DNA from 2 places in the Halomonas sp. 3H genome. Region 1 is predicted to be linked to the other one. Evidence: predicted binding sites of a transcription regulator. Region 1 holds the regulator's gene; the other holds the start of a gene.
The links. Region 1 encodes FNR, which switches genes on or off when oxygen is low (the NO sensors DNR and NnrR bind a similar motif). Its sites were predicted from a motif close to TTGATNTANATCAA; they were not measured.

Region 1 (9,352 bases):
CCGAACTTGCGCAGGTAGGGCGCCAGCAGCATGGCCAGGATGACGTAGCCGCCGGTCCAGCCCATCAGGAAGGTGGAGTTGGCATAGCCCCCGGAGGCGAGCAGGCCCGCCATGGAGATGAAGGAGGCCGCAGACATCCAGTCGGCGGCGGTGGCCATGCCGTTGGTCACGGGATGGACGCCGCCACCGGCCACATAGAAGTCCTTGGTCGAGCCCGCTCGGGCCCAGATCGCGATGCCGATGTAGAGCGCAAAGGAGGCGCCCACGAACAGCAGGTTGATGGCAAATTGACTCATGCTGGCTTACTCCCCCAGACCGAATTTCTGATCCAGCTTGTTCATCTTCCAGGCGTAGAAGAAGATCAGGCCGATGAAGGTCAGGATGGAGCCCTGCTGGGCGAACCAGAAGCCCAGGTCGGTGCCCCCGACCGGAATGCCGGACAGCAGCGGCCGGAACAGGATGGCGCATCCGTACGAGACGAAGGCCCAGACGATCAGACAGCCCGTTATCAGGCGGACGTTCGCCTTCCAGTAGTCGGCGGAGTCGATTTTCTCTTCTGCCATTGTCGTGTTCTCCACTTGTTCTTGAGATAGGGAACTTGCGCGGTCGGTTGAGGTGGCCCAGCAGGGCAATCGCACGTCGACAGTGACGGCAGCCGCCGGTACCTGTCGGGCGATGCTCCCCGGCGAGGGAGAGTCATCGTGGCCGGAGGCCGAGTGTCATGTCGCTGCCGGCCGGCCATCGGATAGCATTGTTGTCGTGCGATTGCCCTGCATGATGCACGGTGAATAGTGGGCAATGACTGCCGAAAATAAATCCCAGACTTTCGTATCATGAGAGAAAAGCGATTTAGCCGATTTCATTAAAATCCTTTATAATCAATGAAAAGGGTGATTGTTTCTGCCGGATTACAGGCGCCCATGTAGGCCGGCTAGGACGATGGTATAGGCCGCTGCCCATAGGACGTTCGTCTAGGTCATGGCCGGGTTGGACCATGGTCTAACGGGGAGGAGGGGGAGACGATCGTCTAGCTTTTGGGGAGAAAGGCGTTGTTGCTATCCTGCCAGTAGACGACCGAAGATCGGTCGTGATGTCGGATCAATGACGTTTCGCCTCAATACATCAACAATAACGCTGCGGCAGCCGCTGTGCCGCTCCCGAAGCACCTTGCCTTCCCCTGTCGCTTCCCGCCCGCTCCCGACCGGAGGCGTCCGGCATCGGCAGCCGAGGTAGTGCGAAGCTGGGAGGCAACGCCGGCCGCCCACGGAGGGCAGTCACATGGTCGAGGTCGATCTCTCCCAACCGCCGTTCACCTTCCTCGATGACGAGGGCAGGGAGCGGGTGCGCAGCGGCATCGACCTGGCCTACTTCGATCGCGACGAGATCATCCTGGAGACCGGCCAGCCAGGCGAGTATGTGTTCCTCATCCACAAGGGTGAAGTCGCCGAGCTGGATACCACCCTGCCGGCCGCTCGCCAGCGCATCGGCCACTACACCCGGGGCGACCTGTTCGGCGCCATCAGCATCCTCAACGGCAAGAGCCGCTACCGCTTCCGCGCCGAGCAGGAGAGCCTCTGCTACCTGCTGCCCAAGGCGCTGTTCCTGGCGCTGTGCGACGACTATCCGCCGTTCGCCGAGTTCTTCCGCCAGACCCTGACCCACAAGGCGCGCCTGCTGACCGAACAGCGTGCCGAGGGAGGGGTGACCATGGCAGGCTTCATGCTGGCCCGGGTCGACGAGTGCATGCGCGAGCCGCTGCTGGTGCCCGCGGCCATGACCATCGGCGAGGCCGTGGCCACCATCAACGAGCGCCATGCCGACAGCCTGCTGGTGGAGGGCGAGTCCGGTCCCGGCATGGTGACCAAGACCGACCTGCTCAATGCCCTGGTGCTCGAGGAGCGCGGGCGAGACAGCCCCCTGGCGGGGATCGGCAGCGCCGAGCTGATCACCGTCTCCCCCGGCCAGTACCTCTTCGAGGCGCTGGTCATCATGACCCGCCACAAGGTCGAGCGGGTGGTGGTGATCGAGCAGCGCCGCCCCGTCGGGGTGGTGGAGCTGACCGACGTGCTCAGCTACTTCTCCAGCCGCAGCTACGTGGTCAGCCTGCAGGTCGAGCAGGCCAACAGCCTCGAGGCGCTGGCGGCGGCCAGCCGCCGCACCCCTGAGCTGGTCAAGGCGCTGATGGCCCAGGGCGTCAAGCTGCGCTTCGCCATGGGGCTGCTGGCCGCCCTCAACGGCCGGATCATGAACAAGGCCTGGGGCTTTTTGATCGACGAGCGCTACCACCGCGACAGCTGCCTGATGGTGATGGGCAGCGAGGGGCGCGGCGAGCAGATCCTCAAGACCGACCAGGACAACGGCCTGATCCTGGCCGACGGCCTCGACTGGCCCGACTGTGGCGAGCAGATGCAGCGGCTGACCGAGACCCTCATCGAGCTCGGCTACCCGCCCTGTCCCGGCAACATCATGGTCTCCAACCCCGAGTGGGTGGGCACCGAGAGCCAGTGGCGCGCGCGCATCGCCAGCTGGGCCGGCAAGCGGGATGGCGACAGCCTGATGAAGCTGGCCATCATGCTCGACTCCCATGCGGTGGCCGGCAACCCGGCCCTGCTCGACCGGGTACGCGAGGAGCTCTTCGAACGCTGCTCCCGCGACGAGCTGCTGCTCTCCTACTTCGCCCGCACCGCCCTGCGCTTCTCGACCCCGCTGACCCTGTTCGGCTCCCTGAAGAAGCCGCAGCACGGCATCGACATCAAGAAGGGCGGCATCTTCCCGATCGTCCACGGGGTGCGGACCATGGCGCTGGAACGGCGTATCCGGCCGACCTCGACCCTGGAACGCCTGGATGCCCTGGCGGCGGATGGCAGGCTCGAGGCCAGCTTCGCCGAGGACCTGGGCGAGGCGCTGTCGCTGTTCACCGAGCTGCGCCTCAAGCAGCAGCTGGCGGGGCTGGACGGCGAGGCGGCGAGCCGCAAGCCCGATCGGGTGGTGGTCCAGGAGCTCTCGTCCCTGGAGCGCGACCTGCTGCGCGAGGCGCTGCATATCGTCAAGGACTTCAAGCAGCGCCTCTCCCACCGTTTCCATCTGGAGTATTCGTGACGCCGAGGCGACGTCCGAAGGAACGACAACGACAACGACTCAAGGAGACCCCGTCATGATCAAGGCCCTGCGGCGCGCCGCCGACCGTCGACGACACGCCAACGGTGACTACGCCTGGCTGTTCCACCCCTACACCGGTGACGAGATGGTGGTGATCGACACCGAGACCACCGGGCTGGATACCCGCACCGCGGAGCTGGTCTCGATCGCAGCGGTGAAGGTGCGCGGCGACCGGGTACTGACCAGCGACTCCCTGGACCTGCGCCTGGCGCGTCCCGCCAGCCTCTCCGGCGACTCGATCCGCATCCATGGCCTGCGCGGCATCGACCTGGACGGCGGCGAGGAGATGGAGGCCGCCCTGGCCCGCCTGCTCGACTTCGTCGGCAACCGGCCCATCGTGGGGTGGTGCCTGGACTTCGACCTGGCCATCCTCAACCGCGAGCTTCGGCCGCGCTTCGGCTTCGACCTGCCCAATGCCACCATCGATGTGGCCCAGAGCTACGCCCGCCGGCTGCGTCGCCGCCATCCCGAGGTCGATGCGCTGCCGCGCTTCGAGCGGGTGGCCGAACTGCTGGGGGTGCCGGTCATGGGACGCCATACGGCGCTGGGCGATGCGGTGACCACGGCGCTGATGTACCTGAGGCTGGATCGCGCGACGCAGCCGGCCGGCCTGTTCTCCTGACGTCGGGAGGGCGTCGCCTCGTGCCGGCGGCGGTGGTAGGATGGGCGCCCGTCAATTTCCGTCCGCTCTGGCAGCGCCTACGACCATGCAAGACGCCGTGATCTTCGATCCCCCCACCTCGGCTTCCCCTTCCCGGGACGCCGCGCCGGCCGAACCGGCCTCATCGACCCTCGAGGCCCTGGATGCCCGCGCCAAGCGCGAGTTCAACAAGCTCCAGAAGCGCCTGCGGCGTCAGGTCGGCAACGCGATCATCGACTACGGGATGATCCACGAGGGCGACCGCGTGATGGTCTGCCTGTCGGGGGGCAAGGACAGCTACACCCTGCTGTCGATCCTGCGCAGCCTGCAGCGCAATGCGCCCATCGACTTCTCGCTGGTGGCGGTCAACCTCGACCAGAAGCAGCCCGGCTTCCCCGAGCACGTGCTGCCCGAGTACCTCGCGTCGATCGGCGTGGAGTACCACATCCTCGAGCGCGACACCTACTCGGTGGTCAAGGAGAAGACGCCCGAGGGCAAGACCACCTGCGCGCTCTGCTCGCGGCTGCGTCGCGGCTCCCTCTACGGCTTCGCCGAGGAGATCGGCGCCACCAAGGTCGCCCTGGGGCACCATCGCGAGGACATTCTCGAGACGCTGTTCCTCAACCTCTTCTTCGGCGGCAGCCTCAAGGCGATGCCCCCCAAGCTGCTCTCCGACGATGGCAGGAATATCCTGATCCGGCCGCTGGCCTACTGCCGCGAGGCGGACATCGCCGAGTATGCGCGGCTGATGGAGTTCCCGATCATCCCCTGCAACCTGTGCGGCTCGCAGCCCAACCTGCAGCGCCAGGTGGTCAAGGAGATGCTTGCCGAGTGGGAGAAGAAGCACCCCGGTCGCCTGGAGAGCATGTTCAAGGCGGTGACCAACGTGGCGCCGTCGCAGCTGGCCGACCGTGAGCTGTTCGACTTCGCCGGGCTGGAGGAGAAGCAGCAGCAGTTGCTGGCCAACCGCATCGATATTCTGAACGAGCGATAAGCGCCGAGCGCGCCCGGCGCTACTTCGCCCCTTCCTCTTCGGCGACCTGGGTCAGGGCCTCGAGGTCGAGGATATGCACCTCGCGGCCGGAGACGGCAACCAGGCCCTGGCTCTGGAAACGGCCCAGGATACGGCTGACCGTCTCGACCGCGAGCCCCAGGTAGTTGCCGATATCGGCCCGGGACATGGAGAGGCGGAAGCTGTAGGGGGAGTAGCCGCGGCGCCGGAAGCGGTCGGAGAGGCCGGCGAAGAAGCTGGCCAGCCGCTGGTCGGCGGTCTTGCGCGAGAGCAGCCGCATCATGCGGCGGTCGTCGCGCAGCTCCTTGCTCATGCTGCGGTAGAGCTGGGTGCGCAGCTCCGGCAGCGACTCGGAGAGGCTGTCGAGACGGTCGAAGGGGATCTCGCAGACCGTGGTGGTCTCCAGGGCCACCACGGTACCGGGGTAGCGTGCCTCGTCGATGCCGTCGAGCCCCACCAGCTCGCTGGGCAGGTAGAAGTTGGTGAGCTGGTCCTCGCCGCTGCCCTCGGTGGTCACCTGCTTGAGGCTGCCCGAGCGGACCGCGAAGACGCTGGTGAAGGGGCTGTCCTGGCGGAACAGGGTCTCGCCCTTCTTCAGCGGCGCACGCCGGCGGATGATGGCGTCGAACTGGTCCATGTCCTGCACCTCGAGCGCCAGCGGCAGGCACAGCGAACTCAGGCTGCAGGTCTGGCAACGGGTCTCGTGCAGCAGGGAACGCCGCCGGCCGGTCAGGGTATCCGGCATGGCCGACTCCTCCTTGATCGTGATCATGCCGGTCATTATGGAGGAAACTGCGGTCAGGGCAAACCACCCCTAAGGAGGTAGCTGCCCCGCCCGGCCGGCAGCGGGTCCCGCCCGCTGCCGGTTCAGGCGCCCGGCGGAGGGTAGGCGTCGAAGGCCATGGCCAGCCGATGGATCAGCAGCTCGCCGGCAGCGGTGGCGACCAGCCGGCTGCCGTGGCGTTCGAGCAGCCCGTCCCGGCGCAGGGGCTCGAGGCGTTGCAGGGCATCGGCCAGGCTCGCTTCGGCGTCGACGCCGTGAGCGGTGGAGAGGGTCTCGAGGTCCAGCGCCATCCCGCACAGCAGCCGCTCGATGGCGTCGCCCCTCAGGTGATCGTCGGCGGTCAGGCGGATGCCCCGCGAGGTGGGCAGTCGGCCCGCGTCCAGGGCGGCCTCGTAGGCGGCCAGGCTCTCCGGGTTGCGGGCCAGCACCTCCTCCAGCTGGCTGACGGCGGCCACGCCCAGGCCGATGTGGTCCGCCGGGCCGTGAGGGGTGTAGCCCAGCGGGTCACGCCTCAGGGTGCCATTGGCCCGGGCGATGGCCAGGCTGTCCCCGGGACGGGCGTACTGGCCCATGCCGATGGCCACATAGCCGTCGGCCTCCAGCCGCTGCCGTGCGTCGAGGAGGATCATCAGCTGCGTCTGCCGTGACGGCAGGTCCTCGGCGCGGATCTGCTGCTGGGCGCGGTAGCGTTCCGGGAGGTGCGAATAGCGATAGAGCGAGAGCCGCGGCGGCGCCATCGCGATCATCTGGTCGAGGGTCTCGGCGAAGCTCTCGCGGGTCTGCAGGGGCAGGCCGACGATCAGGTCCAGGTTCAGCGAGCGGAACCCCAGCCGTTCGGCCTCGTCGACCAGCGACTCGGTGAGCACCCGGGGCTGGATCCGGTTGATCGCCTTCTGCACCCGCAGGTCGAGCTCCTGGACGCCCAGGCTCAGCCGGTTGAAGCCCAGCGCCTGCAGGTGGCGCAGGGTGAAGACATCGGCCTCCCGCGGGTCGACCTCGATGCTGTAGTCGCGCTCGCGTGAGCCCGAGAGTCCGAAACGGGCATCCAGGCGGTCGAACAGGTCCCCCATCTGGTTCAGGGAGAGGAAGGTGGGCGCGCCGCCGCCCCAGTGCAGCCGCTGGACCTCCCGCGAGGTCGCCAGGTGGCGGGTCAGCAGTACCATCTCGCGGTCGAGCCGGGAGAGATAGGGCTCGGCCTGGCGGTTGTCCCGGGAGGCGATGCTGTGGCAGGCGCAGAAGCGGCAGGCCTGGCGGCAGAAGGGCAGCTGCACGTCCAGCGACAGCGGGCGTCCGCCGTGGTTGCTGCGCTCCAGGGCCGCGGCGAAGGCGTCCGCCGTGAGCCCGTCGCCGAAGCAGGCCACCCGCGGGTAGGTGACATAGCGGGGGCCGTCGAGGTCATGGCGGCACAGGCGCGACAGGGCGCGGTCGGTGCGTGATGGCCCGACGCGAGTCGCGGTCTTCGCATGGGCGGGCATGGCGGCACTCCCGGCGGTGGATGTGCCTTGTATGCTAGCGGGGAGGCGGCAGGGTCGGCGTTGAGCTGCGTCAATCCCGGGTGGAATAGCCGGGAATTCAGCCGTGCGCCGCGCCGGGCAGCAGTTGCCAGAGCTGCCACAGGGCGAAGGCGATGATCGAGAGCGCGGCCAGGGTGCGCGTGGCGCGGTGTCTGATCAGGCCCCCCAGCTGGCGGGCCGCCAGCCCGGTGGCCAGCAGGGCCGGCAGGGTACCGACGCCGAAGGCGCCCATCAGCGCGGCCCCCCTCAGCGGGTCGGCCATGGCCAGGCTCCAGGCCAGCATCGAGTAGACCAGCCCGCACGGCAGCCAGCCCCACACCGCCCCCAGCGCCACGGCCTGGGGGATCCTGACCACCGGCATCAGCCGCCGACCCACCGGCTCCAGGTGGCGCCACAGGCGCCGGCCCACGGCTTCCACTCGCAGCAGCCCCTTCCACCAGTCGGCGATATAGAGTGCCATCAGGATCAGCATGACCGCGGCGAACAGCTGCAGCACCACCCGCGTGGCCGGGGTGAGGGTGAGCAGGGTGCCGAGGCCCGCCACCAGGGCCCCGGCGACCATGTAGCTGGCGATGCGGCCCAGGTTGTAGCCGAGCAGCAGCCCGGAGAGGCGCGCCGGGGAGCGCATGCTGGGGGGCACGGCGAAGGTCAGGGCGCTCATGATCCCGCCGCACATGCCGATGCAGTGGGCGCCGCCGAGCAGGCCGAAGACGAAGGCCGCGGCGAGCGGCGGCAGGCCGAGTCCGGTGGGATCCATCAGCGGGAGTCGCCCGGCCCCGGGTCGTCCCTGTCGGCATCGTGGCGAACCTCGCGGCGGCGCCGGCGCTCATCGGGGGGCAGGTCGTTCTCGTCCTCGTCGAAGAGGATGCGGTGGGCGGGCCCCTCCAGGTCCTCGAACTGGTCGTTCTTCACCGCCCAGAAGAAGGCCCAGACGGCCAGGCCGAGCAGGATCAGCGACAGCGGAATCAGCAGGTAGAGGATGCTCATGCGTTCACCCGTTGTGGGGCCGGTGCGACGGCCTGCCGGGGCTCGGCGGCCCGGCTGCGGAAGCGGTTGAGGCGCAGGGCATTGCCCACCACCACCAGGGAGCTCGCCGACATGCCGATGGCCGCGAGCCATGGCGGGACGAAGCCCATGGCGGCCAGCGGCATGGCCGAGAAGTTATAGCACACCGACCAGACCATGTTCTGGCGCATCACCCGGCGGGTGGCCCGCGAGATCTCGATGGCCTCGACGATACGGATCAGCCGCGGGCTGAGCAAGATGGCATCGGCGCTGGTCCTGGCCAGGTCGGTGGCGCCGTTCATGGCGATGGCCACGTCGGCGCCGGCCAGTACCGGGATGTCGTTGATGCCGTCACCCACCATGGCGACCTTTTCGCCGGCCGCCTGGCACTCGCGGATGCGCTCGAGCTTGCATTCCGGGCTGGCTGCGCCGCGCCAGGTGGTGATGCCGAGGCGCCCGGCGAGCTCGCCTGCCGCCTGGGGGATGTCGCCGGAGAGCAGCTCCACCTCGAGGCCCAGGGCCGTCAGGGCGCGGACCGTCTCGGCGGCGTCCTCGCGGACATGGTCCTGCAGCGCGAACCAGGCGCGCGGCTCGCCCTCCTCGGTGAGCAGCAGCCACTGGCCGTCACCGGGTGCCTCGAGGGGGTGGTCCGGCGCGGCGAACCCAGGCTTACCCAGCCGCCAGCGTCGTCCTTCGATGTTGCCCTCCAGCCCCTGGCCGGTGCGGCTGGCGACCGCGTCGGCGGCCACCGTGGCCAGGCGGTAGGGGTGGAAGGCGCGGGCGATGGGGTGCTCGGAGCGCGCCTCCAGGGCGGCGGCGAGTACCCGCGCCCGGTCGGCCGCCAGCGCGCCGAGGGGGCGGGTCTCCACCAGCGCCATCTGTCCGGTGGTCAGGGTGCCGGTCTTGTCGAGGATCACCCGGTCGAGCTGGGAGAGTGCCTCGATGGCGTTGGCCCGGGTCACCAGCACGCCGCGGCGGCGCAGCTGGCCGTGTCCGGCCGTCAGGGCCGTCGGCGTGGCTAGGGCCAGGGCGCAGGGGCAGGTCACCACCAGCACCGAGAGGGTGACCCAGAGCACCCGCGACGGGTCGATGAACCACCACACCGTGGCCACGCCCAGGGTGACGAACAGCAGCCGCAGCACGAACAGGTGCGACATGCGCGCGGCCATCTGGGCCAGGCGCGGGCGGCTGGCGAAGGCGCGGTCGGTGAGGTCGACGATGCCGGCCACCCGGGCATC
Region 2 (9,352 bases), 620 kb from region 1:
GCAGGCCTTCAAGCGCGTCTACCACGGCGCCCAGGCGCCCTGGTCGGGCCAGTGGACCCTGGTGCTGCTGAGCCAGCTGGACAGCACCCGCCGCCAGAAGGTGCGCGACGAGCTCGAGTGGCTGGGCTTCGGCCACTTCGCCCCGGGCCTGCTCGCCCACCCCATGCTCGGCCGCAGCGAGGCCATGGCCGCCCTCCAGGAGCTGGGCGCCGCCGACGAGGCCATCGTGCTGCAGACCGAGGCCCTGGAACCCCTGGCCAGCAAGCCGCTGCGCCTGCAGGTGCGCGAGAGCTGGAACCTCGACGAGCTGGCCGAGCACTACCAGCGCTTCCTGACCCTGTTCCGCCCGCTGTGGAAGGCGCTCAACGAGGAGAACCACCTCGACGAGGAGGCCTGCTTCATCGCCCGCACCCTGCTGATCCACGAGTATCGCCGGGTGCAGCTGCGCGACCCCCAGCTGCCCGACGAGCTCCTGCCCACCGCCTGGGAGGGGCGCAACGCCCACCAGCTGTGCCGCAACATCTACCGCATGATCTACCGCCGCGCGGAGAACTGGCTCGACCGCCACCTGGAGACCGCCGAGGGCCCGCTGCCCGCCCCCGGCCCCAGCTTCTACCGGCGCTTCGGCGGGCTGGAGTAGGGCCTTTTGGCCGGCGCCTGCGCCCGGCCGACCCCACACGAGAACGCCCCCTGCCATGGCTCATGGCAGGGGGCGCTTGCGTTGTCACCGCCGGCAACGCCGGCGTGTCCCGTCACCTCATGACCGGTTCTGCTGGCCCAGGGTCTGCTGCTTGGGCTGGGTATCGCCGGCGTTCAACCTCGGCCGGTCGGCCTCCAGCTCGGCCAGCGGCTCGCAGGGCTCCAGGCTGTCGCGGCAGCGCTCGGTCAGGCGCTGGTACTCGCGGGTGCCCTGCTGCTTCCAGGCCACCTCCTGGTCGGAGAGCTCGCGCTTGACCGCAGCCGGCGCGCCCATCACCAGGGACTGGGGCGGGCACTCGAAACCGGTCTTGACGAAGGCCGCCGCGGCGACGATGGAGCGGGCGCCGATCACGGCGTTGTCCATCACCACGGCGTTCATGCCCACCATGGCGTCCTGGCCCACCACGCAGCCGTGCAGCACCGCGCCATGGCCGATATGGCCATCCTTCTCCACCCGGGTGACGCAGCCGGGGAAGCCGTGCATCACGCAGGTGTCCTGGAGGTTGGCTCCCTCCTCCAGCACCAGCTGGCCGAAGTCCCCGCGCATCACCGCGCCGGGGCCTACGTAGCAGCCCGGGCCGACGATGACGTCACCGATCAGCACCGCGGTGGGGTGTACATAGGCGGTGGGGTGCACCACCGGGGTGACCCCCTCGAGTCGATAGCAGGGCATCTCGTGTCTCCTCAGTCAGGCTGGCCGTGGCGACGGCTCTGCACCACCACGAAGCGACGGGCCACGAAGGCCTGGTCGCACAGGGAAGCGTTGGCCGCCGGGTTGCCGCCGGTGGCGTGGAAGTCGCTGAAGGCGGCGGACTGGTTGACGAAGACGCCGCCGTCCAGATTCAGCGACAGCGGGGCCGCCACCGCCATGGCCAGCTGCTCGAACTGCTCGGCCACGGCCTCGTCGGTGGTGTAGGCACCCAGGGTGATGGCCCCCTTCTCGCCGATCACCTCGCGGGCGAGCCGGATGCTGTGGGCGGTGCTGTCGGTGGCGATCACGAAGCTGATCGGGCCGAAGCGCTCCTCGCCGAAGGCGTCGCGCTGGCTGGCATCCACCTTGAGCAGCAGCGGGGTGTGGATGCGCGCCCGGGGGAACTGGGCGTGCTCGCGGGGCTCGCTGTCCAGCAGCACCTCGCCCAGGCCGCGGCACGCGTCGATGCGGGCGGCGGTGGCGGGCGACTGGATGGCCCCCAGCACGGCGCAGGCACGGTCGTTGTCGGAGAGGAACGTCTCGACGGCCCTGGCCAGGGCGCCGGCCACCTCGTCGAAGGAGAGCCGGCCCTCGGCGGTCCTGATGCCCTCCTTCGGCACGTAGATCGCCTGGGGGGTGGTGCACATCTGGCCGGCGTAGAGGCTCAGGGCGAAGGCCAGGTTCTGGGCCACCGGCTTGATCTGCTCGACGCTGTCGATGATCACGGTGTTGATGCCGGCCTTCTCGGTGAAGACCTGGGCCTGGGTGGCGTTCTGCTCGAGCCACTCGCCGAAGGCGTTGGAGCCGGTGAAGTCAATCAGCTTCACGGCCGGCTCCAGAGCCAGCGTCTTGGTCACCGGGGCCTCGGCGGTATCCGGCACCAGGCTGACCAGGCAGGGGTCGAAACCGGCCTCCTCGAGTACCTCCTGGGCGACCCGGGCGGTCATGGCCACCGGCAGGATGGCGGCCGGGTGCGGCTTGAGGATCACCGGGTTGCCGGTGGCCAGGCTGGCGAACAGGCCCGGGTAAGTGTTCCAGGTGGGGAAGGTGGAACAGGCCACCACTAGGGAGATACCGCGGGGCACGATGTGGTAGCGCTTGTCGAGCACCAGGGGGTCATGCTTGCCCTGGGGCTTCACCCACCTGGCCGTGGCCGGCACCCGGGACATCGCCTGCCAGGCGTAGGTCACGGCCTCGAGGCCGCGGTCCTGGGCGTGGGGGCCGCCGGCCTGGAAGGCCATCATCGGCGCCTGGCCGCTGGTGTGGGTCACCGCCTGGGCGATGTCCGGGCTCATGGCGTTCAGGCGCGCCAGGATCTCCAGGCAGACCCCCACCCGGGCCTCGGCGCCGGCGTCGCGCCAGGCGGGCATCGCCGCCTGCATCGCCGCGATCAGCGCGCCCTGCTCGGGCTGGTCATAGGTCACGCCCAGCTCGAAGCCGTAGGGAGAGACCTCGGCACCCACCTGGCCGGCCACCGCCGGCACCTTGAGGGGGAAGGGCCGCCTGAGCAGGGCCTCGAAGCGCCGGGAGGCCCCCTTCACCGCCTCCTCCGGATACTTCCTGATGTTCTCGGGATAGGGGCTCCAGAAACCGCGGGCGGTAATGGCCTCGACGGCCTGGTCGAGGGTCTCGCGGTGACGGTCGAACAACTGCTGGGCTTGTCGTGACATTCCGGCTCCTGCGCAGCGGGAGGCTGTATTCGATACGATATTGATAGAAAGACTATCCATAGCGTAACAAAACATCAAACCCCGACTCGCAACGCCCGCTCCCGGGCGCTCGGGACAAGCCATAAAGTTTTATTAATATCAAATAGTTAGTGTATATTACCGCGTCACCATCGGCGGGTTTCGACCATGGTATAACCTCGCCTCACGGGCGGGCGATTTGCCGTCACAACCTCCTGAAAAACAAGCCGAATCCTAAGGACTTTCGGCATAAACGATACATCATGGCGAATCCATTCGATTTGATGCGTATCAAAAAAAACCTATACTCGACCCAGGCTCACCCGCACTGACCGCGGGCCCTTGCCGTGCCTACCCCGTGCCGAAGACGAGGACACCATGCCGAATCACCTGATCGTCGAGGAGCCGCAGAGAGGGGTGCTGCGCATCACCCTGCATCGCCCCGAGGCGCTTAACGCCCTCAACACCGCCCTGCTGGGGGAGCTGGCCGAGACACTCACCACCGCCGAGCAGGACCCCGAAGTGCGCGCCGTGGTGATCACCGGCAGCCAGCGCGCCTTCGCCGCCGGCGCCGACATCAAGGAGATGGCCGAGCGCGACCTGGTGGGCATCCTTGAGGACCCCCGCCAGCGCCACTGGGCCACCATCGCCCGCTTCGGCAAGCCCATCGTCGCCGCCGTCAACGGCTTCTGCCTGGGGGGCGGCTGCGAGCTCGCCATGCACGCCGACATCCTGATCGCCGGCGAGGACGCCCGCTTCGGCCAGCCCGAGATCAACCTGGGCATCATGCCCGGCGCCGGCGGCACCCAGCGCCTGGTGCGCGCCGTGGGCAAGGCGCTGGCCACCCAGATGGTGCTCACCGGCGAGCCGATCTCCGCCCGCCGCGCCCGGGAGGCGGGCCTGGTCAGCGAAATCACCCAGCCCGAGCTGACCGTGGAGCGCGCCATCGCCATCGCCGAGACCATCGCCACCAAGGCGCCGCTGGCCGTGCGCCTGGCCCGGGAGGCGCTGCATAAGGCCGAGGACACCGACCTGGCCACCGGCCTGCGCTTCGAGCGCCACGCCTTCACGCTGCTGGCCGGTACCGAAGACCGCGAGGAGGGCATCCGCGCCTTCCAGGAAAAACGCCCCGCCACCTTCAGCGGCCACTGAACACAGGAAATCGATCATGAGTGAAGCGCCCCTGCTCTACACCGTGGAAGACGGCGTCGCCCGCCTCACGCTGAACCGCCCCGACAGCCTCAACAGCTTCAACGCCGAGCTGCACGCCGAGATGCGCCAGGCCCTCAAGGCCGTGCGCCAGGACAGCAGCGTGCGCGCCCTGCTGCTCACCGGCAACGGCCGCGGCTTCTGCGCCGGCCAGGACCTCTCCGACCGCAACGTGGCCCCCGGCGCCGAGGCGCCGGATCTCGGCGAGTCCCTCGAGAAGCGCTACAACCCCATGCTGCGCGCCCTGCGCGACCTGCCCTTCCCCACCGTCTGTGCGGTGAATGGGGTGGCCGCCGGCGCCGGTGCCAACATCGCCCTGGCCTGCGACATCGTGCTGGCGGCCCGCTCCGCCAGCTTCATCCAGGCCTTCTGCCGGATCGGCCTGGTGCCGGACTCCGGCGGCACCTGGAGCCTGCCGCGCCTGGTGGGCATGGCCCGCGCCAAGGGGCTGGCCATGCTGGGCGACAAGCTCAGCGCCGAGCAGGCCGAGCAGTGGGGCATGATCTGGAAGGTGGTGGACGACGAGGGCCTGCAGGACGAGGCGCTCACCCTGGCCCGCCACCTGGCCACCCAGCCGACCCGCGGCCTGGCGCTGATCAAGCGCGCCCTGCACGCCAGCGCCGACAACGACTTCGACGCCCAGCTCGATCTGGAGCGCGACCTGCAGCGCCTGGCCGGCCGCACCGCCGACTACCGCGAGGGCGTCGCCGCCTTCATGGAGAAACGCCAGCCCAGTTTCAAGGGGGAGTGAGATGCCCACCTACGAATCCTGCCTCGCGACCGGCGCCGGGCACCGCCGCCCGAAACAAGACCGCGAGGGCGTCAGCGCCTTCATGGAAAAACGCCAGCCCAGCTTCAAGGGGGAGTGAGATGCCCGCCCTCGCAACCCGCGACATCATCGCTGTGATCGGCGCCGGCGCCATGGGCGCCGGCATCGCCCAGGTGGCGGCCCAGGCCGGCCACCCGGTGCGCCTCTACGACAACCGTGACGGCGCCGCCCAGGCCGGCATCGACGGCGTGCGCCGCCAGCTCGAGAAGCGCGTGGCCCGGGGCAAGATGGCCCAGGCAGAGGTCGACGCCATCATCGCGCGGATGACCCCGGCCGCCACCCTGGCCGAGCTGGCCGACAGCCGCCTGGTGGTAGAGGCCATCGTCGAGAACCTGGAGGTCAAGCGCGGCGTCTTCGCCGAGCTGGAGGCCCTCTGTGGCCCCGACACCCTGCTGGCCAGCAACACCTCCTCGCTCTCCATCACCTCCATCGCCGCGGGCTTCGAGCGCCCCGAGCGCGTGGCCGGCCTGCACTTCTTCAACCCCGCGCCGGTGATGAAGCTGGTCGAGGTGATCTCGGGCCTGGCCACCGATGCCGAGGTCGCCGAGACCCTCCATGCCACCGCCGCGGCCTGGGGCAAGGTGCCGGTCCACGCCAGCTCCACGCCGGGCTTCATCGTCAACCGGGTCGCCCGCCCCTTCTACGCCGAGGGGCTGCGCCTGATGCAGGAGGGCGCCGCCGCCCCCGCCACCCTGGACGCCCTCTTGCGCCAGGCCGGCGGCTTCCGCATGGGGCCCTTCGAGCTGATGGACCTGATCGGCCACGACGTCAACTACGCCGTGACCCGCTCGGTGTTCGACGCCTACTACGGTGACACCCGCTTCGAGCCCTCCCTGGTGCAGCAGGCGCTGGTGGAGGCCGGCCGCCTGGGTCGCAAGAGCGGCCAGGGCTTCTATGACTATCGTGACAATGCCACCTCCGTCGCGCCCGACTTCGCCCCCGCCATCGAGGCCGAGGTGCCGCCGCTGGTGGCCGAGGGCCAGCTCGGCGCCATCGCGCCGCTGGTGGCCCGCGCCGAGGCCGCCGGTGTCGAGGTGGTGCGTCGCGAGAGCGTCTCCGGCGAGGCGCGCCTGCGCCTGGGCGGCCTGACGCTCGCGCTGAGCGACGGTCGCTGCGCCGCCGAGCGTGCCCGGGACGAGGGCCTCGAGGCCCTGGTGCTGTTCGATCTCTGCCTGGACTACGAGGCCGCCAGCGCCATCGCCCTGGCGGCGAGTCCCGGCGTCGACGCCGAGGCCCGCGAGCAGGCCAGCGCGCTCTTCCAGCGCCTGGGCCTGGACGTCGCCTGGCTCACCGATACCCCTGGCCTCGCGGTGCTGCGCACCGTGGCCATGCTGGCCAACGAGGCCGCCGACGCGGTGCTCCAGGGCGTGTGCAGCACCCGGGACGGCGATCTCGCCATGCAGGCCGGCGTCAACTACCCGCGCGGGCCGCTGGCCTGGGCCGATGCGCTGGGCCTGGCCTTCGTCCATCGCACCCTGACCCACCTGCAGCAGAGCTATGGCGAGGAGCGCTACCGCGCTTCCTTCCTGCTGCGCCGCAAGGCCCTGGCCGAGGAGACCTTCCATGACTGATCGCGATCTGAGCCCCCAGCAGCTGGCCGAGGCCTGCGCCGACGCCATGTTCTCCCGTGACAACGCCAGCCGGGGCCTGGGCATGCGCATCGAGAGCGTGGCCCCGGGGCGCGCCGTGCTGACCATGACCGTGCGCGAGGAGATGGTGCAGGGCCACGGCAACTGCCACGGCGGCTTCATCTTCACCCTGGCGGACTCCGCCTTCGCCTTCGCCTGCAACAGCTATGACGAGGCCACCGTGGCGTCGGGCTGCAGCATCGACTACCTGGGCCCGGGCCAGCTGGGCGACGTGCTCACCGCCACCGCCGAGGAGCGCAGCCGCCGCGGCCGCACCGGCATCTACGACATCACCGTGCGCAACCAGCACGGCGATGAGGTCGCCCTGTTCCGCGGCCGCTCCTACAAGATCCGCGGCACCGTTCGCCGCCTGGAAGAGACCGCCGCAGAGAGCCAAGCATGAAAGACGCCCTGATCATCGACGCCATCCGCACCCCCATCGGCCGCTACGGCGGCGCCCTCTCCCCGGTACGTCCCGACGACCTGGGTGCCGTGCCCCTGCGCGCCCTGATGGCGCGCAACCCCTCGGTGGAGTGGGCCCGGGTCGACGACATCTTCTACGGCTGCGCCAACCAGGCCGGCGAGGACAACCGCAACGTGGCCCGCATGTCGGCGCTGCTGGCCGGCCTGCCGGTGGAGGTGCCCGGCACTACCCTCAACCGCCTGTGCGGTTCCGGCATGGACGCCATCGGCAACGCCGCCCGCGCCATCAAGGCGGGCGAGGCGGGGCTGATGATCGCCGGCGGCGTCGAGTCCATGTCCCGGGCGCCCTTCGTGATGGGCAAGGCCGAGCAGGCCTTCTCGCGCAGCGCCGAGGTCTTCGACACCACCATCGGCTGGCGCTTCGTCAATCGCCAGATGAAGGCGCAGTTCGGCATCGACTCCATGCCGGAGACCGCCGAGAACGTCGCCGAGCAGTTCAACATCTCCCGGGAAGACCAGGACGCCTTCGCCCTGCGCAGCCAGCAGCGCACCGCCGCCGCCATGGAGGCGGGCCGCCTGGCCGAGGAGATCGTGCCCGTCGAGGTGCCGCGCCGCAAGCAGGCGCCGCAGGTGGTCGATACCGACGAGCACCCCCGTGCCTCCACCACCCTGGAGCAGCTGGCCAAGTTGCCCACCCCCTTCCGCGAGGGCGGCAGCGTCACCGCCGGCAACGCCTCCGGGGTCAACGACGGCGCCTGCGCCCTGCTGCTCGCCTCGCCGGAAGCCGCCGAGCGCTTCGGCCTCCGGGCACGCGCCCGGGTGATCGGCATGGCCACCGCCGGCGTCGAGCCGCGCATCATGGGCTTCGGCCCGGCCCCGGCCAGCCGCAAGGTGCTCGAGCAGACCGGCCTGACCCTCGACCAGATGGACGTGATCGAGCTCAACGAGGCCTTCGCCGCCCAGGCGCTGGCCGTGACCCGCGACCTTGGCCTTCCCGACGACGCCGAGCACGTCAACCCCAACGGCGGCGCCATCGCCCTGGGCCACCCGCTGGGCATGAGCGGCGCCCGCCTGGTGACCACCGCCCTGCATGAACTGGAACGCCGGCAGGGACGCTACGCGCTGTGCACCATGTGCATCGGCGTGGGTCAGGGCATCGCCCTGATCATCGAGCGCCTCTGAGACAGCGCACAACAACATTCCCCTGCGACCGGAGATTCCCGATGAACCAGACCGTGAAGCGTATCGACACCGCCAGCCTCGACCCCCTGGAGACCGCCAGCCTCGACGAGCTGCGTGCCACCCAGGTGAAGCGCCTGCAGTGGAGCCTCAAGCACGCCTACGACAACGTGCCCTTCTATCGCGACTCCTTCGACCGCGCCGGCGTGCACCCCGAGGATGTCAAGAGCCTCGAAGACCTGGGCAAGCTCCCCTTCACCACCAAGGCGGACCTGCGCGATCACTACCCCTTCGGCATGTTCGCCACGCCGATGAGCGAGATCGTGCGGGTCCACGCGTCCAGCGGCACCACCGGCCAGCCCACCGTGGTGGGCTACACCCAGCGTGACATCGACATCTGGGCGGATGTGGTGGCCCGCTCCATTCGCGCCGCCGGAGGCACCCGCAACGACAAGGTGCATGTGGCCTACGGCTACGGCCTCTTCACCGGCGGGCTCGGCGCCCACTACGGCGCCGAGCGCCTGGGCTGCGCGGTGATCCCGATGTCCGGCGGCCAGACCGAGAAGCAGGTCCAGCTGATCCGCGACTTCCAGCCGGACATCATCATGGTCACCCCCTCCTACATGCTCAACATCGCCGACGAGATGGAGCGCCAGGGCATCGACCCTCACCAGCTGCCGCTGCGCGCCGGCATCTTCGGCGCCGAGCCCTGGACCAACGACATGCGCCTGGCGCTGGAGCGGCGCCTGGGCATCGACGCCCTGGACATCTACGGCCTCTCCGAGGTGATGGGGCCGGGGGTAGGCATGGAGTGCCTGGAGACCAAGGATGGCCCGACCATCTGGGAGGATCATTTCTACCCCGAGATCATCGACCCGGTCACCGGCGAGGTGCTGCCGGACGGCGAGTATGGCGAGCTGGTCTTCACCACCCTCACCAAGGAGGCACTCCCGGTGATCCGCTACCGCACCCGCGACCTCACCCGCCTGCTGCCGGGCACTGCACG

Region 2: a site for FNR is predicted at 3,360-3,373, ahead of paaF (2,3-dehydroadipyl-CoA hydratase PaaF). Genes of this name have one in related genera too.

The regions. Positions count from the first base shown of each region.
Region 1 covers NZ_CP100360.1:692,665-702,016, forward strand. Annotated here, with positions in the region: gene NFC98_RS03315 (sodium:solute symporter family protein) at 1-296, opposite strand, end outside; gene NFC98_RS03320 (DUF4212 domain-containing protein) at 303-563, opposite strand; gene NFC98_RS03325 (putative nucleotidyltransferase substrate binding domain-containing protein) at 1,279-3,099, shown strand; gene NFC98_RS03330 (3'-5' exonuclease) at 3,155-3,781, shown strand; gene ttcA (tRNA 2-thiocytidine(32) synthetase TtcA) at 3,867-4,793, shown strand; gene fnr (fumarate/nitrate reduction transcriptional regulator Fnr) at 4,813-5,556, opposite strand; gene hemN (oxygen-independent coproporphyrinogen III oxidase) at 5,679-7,070, opposite strand; gene NFC98_RS03350 (sulfite exporter TauE/SafE family protein) at 7,168-7,866, opposite strand; gene ccoS (cbb3-type cytochrome oxidase assembly protein CcoS) at 7,866-8,096, opposite strand; gene NFC98_RS03360 (heavy metal translocating P-type ATPase) at 8,093-9,352, opposite strand, start outside.
Region 2 covers NZ_CP100360.1:76,555-85,906, reverse strand. Annotated here, with positions in the region: gene paaX (phenylacetic acid degradation operon negative regulatory protein PaaX) at 1-640, shown strand, start outside; gene paaY (phenylacetic acid degradation protein PaaY) at 758-1,372, opposite strand; gene paaN (phenylacetic acid degradation protein PaaN) at 1,384-3,060, opposite strand; gene paaF (2,3-dehydroadipyl-CoA hydratase PaaF) at 3,457-4,230, shown strand; gene paaG (2-(1,2-epoxy-1,2-dihydrophenyl)acetyl-CoA isomerase PaaG) at 4,247-5,038, shown strand; gene paaH (3-hydroxyacyl-CoA dehydrogenase PaaH) at 5,158-6,687, shown strand; gene paaI (hydroxyphenylacetyl-CoA thioesterase PaaI) at 6,680-7,147, shown strand; gene pcaF (3-oxoadipyl-CoA thiolase) at 7,144-8,349, shown strand; gene paaK (phenylacetate--CoA ligase PaaK) at 8,391-9,352, shown strand, end outside.